Novipirellula artificiosorum: one gene and its partners. Each later gene encodes a partner of the first gene's protein in a complex. Links are inferred from orthologs where the notes say so. Each region holds a gene or a part of one and is shown on either strand. Other genes may lie near its edges. The genes, in order: accD, Poly41_RS02200 and accB.

Region 1 (2,927 bases):
TCGAACGTAACCACTCTGCCACACAAGCGACTCGCGCGGTCGAACAGGCGGCCGAGGTGATTGGCAACGTTTCGATCGATTTGATCTTTGCCGCGCCGGGGGAAACGTTGCGGGATTGGCAAGCCGATTTGCGGACTGTGTTGGATTTACCGGTCCAACATCTGTCGGCCTACGCCTTGACCTTTGAAAAGGGAACGCCGTTTTGGAACGCTCGGATGCACGGCCAAATCAAGAGCGTCAGTGAAACAACGGAAATCAAGATGTACGAATCGACGCGACATCTGACCGCCGAGTCGGGCATGGCCCAATACGAGATTTCCAATTTTGCGTTGCCCGGATTTCACAGTCGCCACAACATGGCGTATTGGCTAGGCCGCGGTTGGTTCGCAGCGGGCCCCGGCGCAGCGAGGTTTTCGGAGGGACGACGCGAAGTGAACCACCGCAGCACCACGACCTACTTGAACCGGATGGAACGAGGTGAAAGTCCCGTCGCAGAAACCGAAACCTTGACGCAGCGGCAATCGGCTCGCGAGCGAGCTGCGTTTGGCGTCCGCATGATCGATGGGATCGACTTGACCGAGATCGGCCGAGACACAGGGGTCAATCTGTGGAGCGAGTGTGCCGCGGAAATCGAGCAAGCGATCACGGTCGGCTGGCTCGAGCGATCTGAAGACCGGATTCGATTGACCCCGTCAGGGCTGCTATTCGCCGATGCCGTCGCAGCCGAGCTGTTGCCGTAGCCCCGCCAGAGCGCCAAAATTTGAGGCGGCATCGATCGAGCCAACTCGATAAAGTACATTCGGTATTCCGATTTTCCTCGATTTCCCATGTCGCCCCTGTCCGCTCCGATGGCAACCGTCCATTCCCAATCCCCCGTTCTTGCTGAGACTTCGACACCCATGAGCCAATCCAAGAAACGCGGCGTCCCCGAAGGTTTGTGGGTCAAATGTCCAGGCTGTTCCGCTTCGGTCTATAAAAAAGAGGTCGAGCAGCGTTTGAATGTCTGTCCAAAATGCGAGTACCACTTCTACGTTTCTGCCCACGAGCGAATCGCGCAGGTGCTCGACGATGGCACCTTCGAACCCATGAACGAGCACCTCCGTTCGACCGACCCGCTGGAATTCGCCGATCGACGGAAATACTCTGAGCGTTTAGTGGGTGAACAAAAACGCACAGGCTTAACCGATGCGGTGGTCACGGGAACCGGCATGATCCGTGCCCGTCGCGTTGCGTTCGCCGTCACCGACAGTGCCTTCATCATGGGCAGTATGGGATCGGTCGTGGGGGAACGGCTGACTCGCTTGGTCGAATTTGCGACCGAACAGGAGCTGCCTCTGATCATCATTAGCGCCAGCGGTGGAGGGGCTCGAATGCACGAGGGAATCTTGTCGCTGATGCAAATGGCCAAGGTGACCGCGGCGCTGGCCCGCTACGACGAAGCCTGCGGGTTGTTTGTTAGCGTGCTGACCAATCCGACCATGGGAGGCGTCGCTGCCAGCTTCGCGTCGCTCGGCGACCTGGTTTTTGCAGAACCCAAAGCATTGATCGGATTTGCCGGCCCGCGAACAATTAAGGCAACGATCGGGATTGAGCTGCCCGAGGGGTTCCAGACGAGCGAATTCTTGCTGGAACATGGATACATCGACCGGATCGTTCCGAGAAAGAGCCTAAAAACCGAGATTGCTCGCGCCATCGACTATTGTGGAAAGTAGGTTTCTTTCGGCAGGTCTTCCTGAAGGACCCCTCTCTTTTAGAGGTCGTGCTGTTTAGAGGGGGTGGGTCCCCCTTTGAAACGTTTTTTTTCGAGGTTGCATCATTCCAATGGGTCTTTTCGATTCGATTAAAGCGAGGCTCGGTTCGGGGGCATCCGCAGCCAAAGCGACAAGCCGAATCAACGTGGAAGCGAGATTCGAACGGATGCGCACCAGCGCGATCGGAACGATGAGTAGCTTCTTCGTCGCTCGCGATCGGGAACAAGACCGGATCGTCGGCGTCAAATTGCTCGACATCGAAAAGATGGAGCTGTTCGAGAGCCGCTTCAAACGCTTGAACAAGCCGAGCGAAGGGGAAATCGCGATGGGGATGTCCCACGCCCACATCGTCAAAACCTACGAAGCCGGCCTGACGACCAAGGGCCAGCCGATCTTGGTGATGGAATACATCGAAGGCCCCAGTCTACAGCACATTATCGTCAAAAAGCAGGAGAGCTTGGTCGAGGGCCGAAGGTTGATGCTCATTCGCGAAATGGGCGAAGCGCTCAAATATGTTCATTCTCGCGGTTTCATTCATCGAGATATCTGTCCGCGCAATTATATTTGTCTGCCCGACATCAGCGGGGTCAAGCTGATCGACTTTGGACTGACCATCCCCGCCACCCCACCGTTCATGGCACCGGGGAACCGCACCGGCACCCCGTTGTACATGTCGCCGGAAATCGTTCGACGACGGCACACGGACCAGCGCGTCGACATTTTTTCCTTCGGGATCACCTGTTATTGCCTTTGTAGTTTCAAGCACCCTTGGCAAGGGGATGAGGTCAATGGCCGCGCCGCGCTCTACCACGACACCTCGCCCCCGAAGGATTTGTTGCAGTATTGCCCCAACATCGACCCGAAACTCGCCCGAGCCATCATGGCGGCACTTCAGCCAAAGGTGGAAGAGCGAACCCCCACAATGGACCAGTTCCTGCAATCGATTCGGATGATCAAAGGCGAGTACTGAGCCAGGCTTCGTGCTTTTCTGGCGGAGCCGAGATGGGTTCCGAGCAACCCAAAGACGTCAAACGACCGGTACAATCGGCCACCGCTTACAATCACAGCTCGGATTCAGGGTTTTCCCTATGAATTCGTTGACATTCGATTTCGCCGCTAACTATACTTCAATAGCGTGTTAAGTGAGGCAATCTCGTCTGAACAGGCAAATACTGT
Region 2 (3,158 bases), on another replicon or contig:
GACGCAGCAAATCCGCGATCTGTATGTCAAACTGTCCGACCTTTCAGGATCGGGCAAAATTCAACTATGATAGGGGCCTGGACCTGGCAAGCGCAACGTCCGGCTCCCTTTTCGTCTTGACCTCTGACTGATTGACTGATGACAAAAACTCGCGACTTTCTTGGCCCGTACCGGTTGGCCCGCCTGATTCGTGCCGGCAGCACATGTGATGTCTGGGAAGCGATCGACGAAAATGACCAACAGCGATACGCGCTGAAGTTGCTCAAACCGTCGGCTCGCGACAACCGCTCGGAAATCGCTTTGCTGAAACATGAATACGCGGTCGCTTCCGATCTGCACAGTCCACGAATCATCAAGGTCTATGATTATCGAGTGGAAGCGGGAACACCCTTTATCGCGATGGAATTGTTCAGCGAACTGAACATGAAACAAGCACTTCGCCGAGGCCCCGATTCCTTGGCGTACATTCTCGACAAGGTCGTCTCGCAGGCAGCCGAAGGTCTGTATTTCATGCACACCAAGAACTGGCTGCACCTGGATATCAAGCCCGACAACTTTTTGGTGAGCCGTGATGGGGAGACCAAACTGATCGACTTCACGATTGCCGAGAAAAAGAAGACAGGGCTCAGCAAACTGTTCCATAGCAGTTCCAAGATGGCGAAGGGGACACGCAGCTACATGTCGCCCGAACAGATTCGTTCGAAATTATGCGACGAGCGTTCGGACGTATACAGCTTTGGGTGCGTGTTGTTTGAAGCATGCACGGGCAAGCCACCTTTCACAGGAGACACGCCGAACGATTTGCTGAACAAGCACTTGACCGCATCGATCCCCAGCCCGATCGTCTACAACGATAACGTGAGCAAAGACTTCGCCGACTTGATTCGTCATATGATGGCGAAGAAACCCGATAGTCGCCCGTCGTCGATGTGGGAGTTCTTGAAAAAGTTTCGCACGATCGAGCTATTCAAGAAGCGGCCGCGCATTCCTGAGGTGAGTGTCTTCGACAGCATGCCAGGCATCCGTGGCGCCGAAGACATGCTTCGCAAAGGGCCGAGCTTGGAAGTCCAGACGGATGACGTTACCAAGCCAGCAAAAACCGATGACGAGCAAGCCCAGAAAAAGGAAGACGACAAAGCATGAGCGCAGGACCAGGACTCGAATTCGAGAACGAAATTGCCGAGCTTGAAAGCCAGATTGCGACGTTTGAGCGACAAACCGAGCGAAGTGACGAAATCGACAAAGAGATTCGGTCACTGCGGCTGCAATTGATCGATACGCTTCGTCAAGTTTACGGCTCACTCGATGCATGGCAGACCGTGCAAGTGTCGCGCCACAAAAATCGACCGTACACTCGCGACTACTTGAACCTAGCGTTCGACGAATTTGTCGAACTCTACGGCGACAAGCACTTTGGCGACGACCGGGCCATGCTGTCGGGTTTCGCCAAACTCGATCGCTTCAAAGTCATGGTGCTGGGTCATCAAAAAGGTCGAACGTTCAAAGAACGGGCCGCCTGCCACTTCGGCTGTGCTCACCCGGAGGGCTACCGCAAAGCCATGACCAAAATGCGGCTCGCAGAAAAGTACCAGTTGCCACTGATTTGCTTTATCGACACGCCCGGCGCCTATCCCGGGATCGGCGCCGAAGAACGTGGTCAGGCTCAAGTGATCGCCGAAAGCATGTTCATGATGAGCCGTCTGAAAACACCGATTATTTGCATTGTGATTGGTGAAGGCGGTTCTGGCGGTGCGCTTGGCATTGGGCTCGGCGATCGCGTCGCGATGCTTCAGCACGCTTACTACAGCGTGATTAGCCCAGAAGGCTGTGCGGGCATTTTGTGGAAAAGTCACGAGCATGCTCCCAAAGCGGCCGCCGCGCTACGGTTCACCAGCAGCGACTTGTCTCGGTTCGGCGTGGTCGATGATGTGATCGAAGAACCGCTCGGCGGCGCCCACCGTGATCACCACCAAATGGCCTCACGATTGAAGAGCTATCTGTCACGAACGCTGTCGGATTTAGAGACGCGATCGATCGAACAATTGGTCAACGAACGCTACGAAAAGTTCCGCCGCATCGGCGTCTTCCTGGAAGACCCTTCCAGCTCCATGACGCCATCGCCGGTCACGAACGAAGCTTGATCGGAGCGGCAGGACACGGCACTTTTCGACCGCCCCGCAACGTCCGATAATGCCCCTTATGTTGTATTAAGGATACGGTTTTCTCCGTGCAGGGCGCATTTCGCCTGTTGTGACTCTCCCATCACAGGCTGTAGCAAGGAACTCCTGCTCTCGCCAAGCTTACCGCTGGTACGTACCGCCCCAGGGTTGCTGGGCTTGGCGAGGTTGCGATTGATCTTGCAGAGCACCCGTTGCCGGTTCGCTCCAGAACGATTCGGGTAAAAAATCGCCGACTTGTTCTTGGGCGATCTGACTGCTGATTCGCTCGATCACGCCTTGGTCGCCGCCGGCTTCCGTCGCGTTGAATTTCTCTTCAAATCGATCCAAGTACGGCTGGACGACTTGCTGGATCTCTGGCGGGATCACCGATTCGCTACGTGTGAGCACGCCGGCGATGTAGTTACCACTTTTGCTTTCGACGATTCTCTCGCGCGCCGATGGACCCATCAACGTTACGGCAAAGAGCGTAATCAAGATGCAATACAGCGATCCTTTGGCCAGACCAAACAAAGCCCCGACCTGACGATCGAACTCTTTCAGCTTCAATCGATCGATCGATCCGCTGACCATCCGAAACGCCACCCAAACCACCAACGACGTACCGATAAACAGAATCAGCATCGCCAAGAAACGGTTCCACGGCGGCTCGGCCTGAATCGATTCGCTGAACGGCTCGCGAAAGTGATACGCGACCAGATAGCTAACCACGATGGAGGCAATCGAGGCCAATTGCCAAGCAAACCCTTTGACAGCACCGAACAGCATCGCGCCGACGAGCACCACCAACATCACGATGTCGTAAATTTCCACTTGAGCGCTTCCATGCAAAAAAGAGAAACAGGAGAGGGCGGTTTGCTAGCAAAAAAGGCAGCAAGTCGATCCAGTCTCCGCCATCCGAATGCCCCGAGTGCGTGTACACCCGGTTTGCGGTTGGCAGTGTAGCGAAAGCCTTGGGACAAGCGAAGATCAATCGATGTG
Region 3 (2,965 bases), on another replicon or contig:
AACGTCCGCTACCTTTCCGGCTTTACTGGCGATAGCTCCTACTTACTGATTGGGCCCTCGGAAACCCGAATGCTGAGCGATGGTCGGTACGAAATTCAGTTGGCCGAAGAGTGCCCCGGTTTGCAGACCCTGATTCGTCCGCCCAGCCAATTACTGGTGGACTTGGTTCAAGAGGTGATCAATAGTTCCCCTTATGGTCCAATTGGAATCGAGGCGGGCCACGTCACCTTAGCGCAGTACCGCGAGTGGTGCGAGAAGTGCCCCTCCGTTGAATGGATCGAAACCTCTTCGACGGTGGAGCAGTTGAGAATGGTCAAGGACGAGGGGGAGATCAAGATCATCCGCGAGGCGGTGTCGATCGCCGAACGCTGCTTTCAATCGCTGATGCCGATGCTGACGACGAAATGGACGGAGCGGCAGATCGCTCATGAGTTGGAGTCAAGAATGCGATTCTTGGGCGCCGAATCGGCAAGTTTTAAGCCGATCGTGGCGTTGGATGCTGCGGCCGCACTTCCCCACTATCAGCCAGCGGAGGTCAACATTCCGTCCACCGGAACCCTCTTGATCGACTGGGGAGCCAAGTTTCAGGGCTATGCCAGCGATTTGACGCGAACGATGACGATTGGGCCAATTTCGCAGGCTTTTCAACGAGTCTATTCAGCGGTGTTGGAAGCACAATTGGCCGCAATTGAAGCGATCCGCCCCGGCGTCGAAGGCAAGCAGGTTGACGCAATTGCCCGTGGAATGCTTGAAAAAGCAGGCTTTGGCAACGAGTTTAACCATGGACTCGGCCATGGAATTGGCCTACAAATCCACGAATCTCCTCGAATGAGCGCCAACTGCGATCAAATCCTGCAACCTGGCATGATTGTGACCGTTGAACCCGGCGTCTATTTGCGAGATCAGTTCGGTATTCGGATTGAGGACGACTGCTTAGTGACCGCAACGGGCTGCGAAGTGCTCAGCGGTTTGGCAAAGGGCCTCGATGATTGTCGCGTTGTGCTGTAAAACTTGGCCTTTCAAAAATCCGTTTTCGGGCGAGTCCCCATTTTAACCATGAACGTCAATGCTACTGACGGTGAATCAAATATGAGTAAAGGCGGAAAGCCGAGCCAGAACGTGTTCGATATTGAACGGCTCCGGACCATTATCGAGTTGATGGAAGAACACGAATTGTCAGAAGTTGACCTGCAACAGGGTGACGAAAAGATCAAATTGAATCGTGGCGCCGCTGCCCCGGCGGTGGTCCATCATGCCGCTGCGGCCGCGATCTCGTCGCCCGCAACGGCGGTGCCTGCCAGCGAAACGGACAAACACGCAGGCACGGTGACCATCAATGCGCCGATGGTCGGAACCTTTTACGCCAAAGCGACACCGGAATCGCCCCCCTTCGTGAAGGTCGGCCAACGTGTCAGCGAAGACACCATTGTTTGCATCGTTGAAGCGATGAAGGTGTTCAACGAGATTCCCGCCGAGTGCTCCGGGACGATCACCGAGATTTTGGTAGTCGACCAACAAGCGGTTGATTTTGGAAAACCCATGTTCCGCGTCGATCCTAACGCGTAATCGCATTCGCAGAGAACTTCTCTTGATCAAGAAAATCCTAATCGCCAATCGTGGCGAAATAGCCTTACGTGTGATCCGTGCATGCCGTGAAATGGGCATCCGCTCGGTGGCCGTGTACAGCCAAGCCGATGCCGACTCGATGCACGTCCGATTGGCCGACGAAGCCTACTGCGTCGGCAAACCACGCAGTGCCGATAGCTACTTGAAAATCGACCAAATCATCGCCGCAGCGGAAGTCGCCGGCGTTGACGCGATTCATCCCGGCTATGGTTTCCTGGCCGAGAATGCCCATTTTAACGAAGTGTGTCGGTCGAGCGGATTTGAGTTCATCGGTCCGAGTCCCCAAGCGATGGAAAAGCTGGGCGACAAGAATACCGCGCGGAAGATGGCGATCGAAAACGAAGTTCCCGTCGTCCCCGGCAGCGACGGGCTGATCGAAAATGACGCCGATGCCATCGCCACCGCTGCGAAGATCGGCTATCCCGTTTTGATCAAAGCAACCGCGGGCGGTGGCGGTAAGGGAATGAGGGTGGCCGAGGACGAAGCATCGCTTGCCACCGCATTTTCCCAAGCTCGAAAGGAAGCGGAAGCGGCCTTTGGCAATGGTGGATGCTATCTGGAAAAGTACATCGGCTCCCCACGGCATATCGAAGTCCAAGTGATTGCGGACAATTATGGCAATGTGTGCCATTTGTTCGAGCGTGATTGCAGCGTCCAGCGGCGGCACCAGAAATTGATCGAAGAAGCGCCGAGCCCAAGCTTGCCAGCGGATCGACGTGAAGCGATTTGCGCCGCAGCCGTCCGAATGATCAAAGGTGCCGAGTACAGCAACGCGGCGACCGTCGAGTTCATCGTCGATGCCGACAATAACTTTTACTTCATCGAAGTCAACGCGCGCATCCAAGTGGAGCATCCCGTCAGCGAGATGGTCACGGGGGTCGATTTGATCCGTGAACAGATTCGTGTTGCCGGCGGCGAGAAACTGTCTTTCACGCAAGACCAAATTGAGTGTCGCGGCGTGGCGATGGAGTGCCGGATCAACGCGGAAAACCCCGACAAAAATTTCCAACCGAACCCGGGAAAGATTCTCAAGATCTTTATTCCTGGCGGACTCGGTGTCCGTTTTGATTCGCACGTGTACGCTGGCTACACCGTCCCCGCCTACTATGACTCGATGATCGGCAAGTTGATTGTCTACCGCTCGACTCGTGAAGAAGCGATCGCGACAATGCGACGAGCGTTGATGGAACTCCAAGTCGAGGGTATCGCGACCACCGCCTCGTTCCATGACCAAGTGTTGCAACACGCCGAGTTCGTCGAAGGTCGTCACGATACGAAGTTCGTCGAGCGCGAATTCCTTTCGTAGTGCGGCACGGCCGCATGCGAAGTGAGGTACCGA

Evidence for each region.
Region 2: the proteins of accD (region 1) and Poly41_RS02200 are in contact, whole or in part, in a solved structure (PDB 8UXZ), measured with the Escherichia coli proteins. The link is inferred for Novipirellula artificiosorum from one-to-one orthologs.
Region 3: the proteins of accD (region 1) and accB are in contact, whole or in part, in a solved structure (PDB 8UXZ), measured with the Escherichia coli proteins. The link is inferred for Novipirellula artificiosorum from one-to-one orthologs.

Annotation. Positions count from the first base shown.
Region 1 is NZ_SJPV01000011.1:20,228-23,154, reverse strand. Bases 1-2,769 are described here. They hold accD (acetyl-CoA carboxylase, carboxyltransferase subunit beta), read left to right. Parts: upstream 1-827; coding sequence 828-1,712; downstream 1,713-2,769. Other genes in these bases: Poly41_RS24510 (serine/threonine protein kinase), read left to right, coding at 1,822-2,721; hemW (radical SAM family heme chaperone HemW), read left to right, coding at 1-740.
Region 2 is NZ_SJPV01000001.1:647,259-650,416, forward strand. What follows is about bases 141-3,140. They hold Poly41_RS02200 (acetyl-CoA carboxylase carboxyltransferase subunit alpha), read left to right. Parts: upstream 141-1,139; coding sequence 1,140-2,141; downstream 2,142-3,140. Other genes in these bases: Poly41_RS02195 (serine/threonine-protein kinase), read left to right, coding at 141-1,143; Poly41_RS02205 (CvpA family protein), read right to left, coding at 2,301-2,990. In the rest of the region: Poly41_RS02190 (glycosyltransferase family 4 protein), read left to right, coding at 1-70; more of Poly41_RS02195, read left to right, coding at 139-140. UniProt on the Escherichia coli protein: Component of the acetyl coenzyme A carboxylase (ACC) complex. First, biotin carboxylase catalyzes the carboxylation of biotin on its carrier protein (BCCP) and then the CO(2) group is transferred by the carboxyltransferase to acetyl-CoA to form malonyl-CoA.
Region 3 is NZ_SJPV01000003.1:541,818-544,782, forward strand. What follows is about bases 21-2,827. They hold accB (acetyl-CoA carboxylase biotin carboxyl carrier protein), read left to right. Parts: upstream 21-1,089; coding sequence 1,090-1,566; downstream 1,567-2,827. Other genes in these bases: Poly41_RS11820 (M24 family metallopeptidase), read left to right, coding at 21-1,008; accC (acetyl-CoA carboxylase biotin carboxylase subunit), read left to right, coding at 1,589-2,827. Outside these bases: more of Poly41_RS11820, read left to right, coding at 1-20; more of accC, read left to right, coding at 2,828-2,932. UniProt on the Escherichia coli protein: This protein is a component of the acetyl coenzyme A carboxylase complex; first, biotin carboxylase catalyzes the carboxylation of the carrier protein and then the transcarboxylase transfers the carboxyl group to form malonyl-CoA.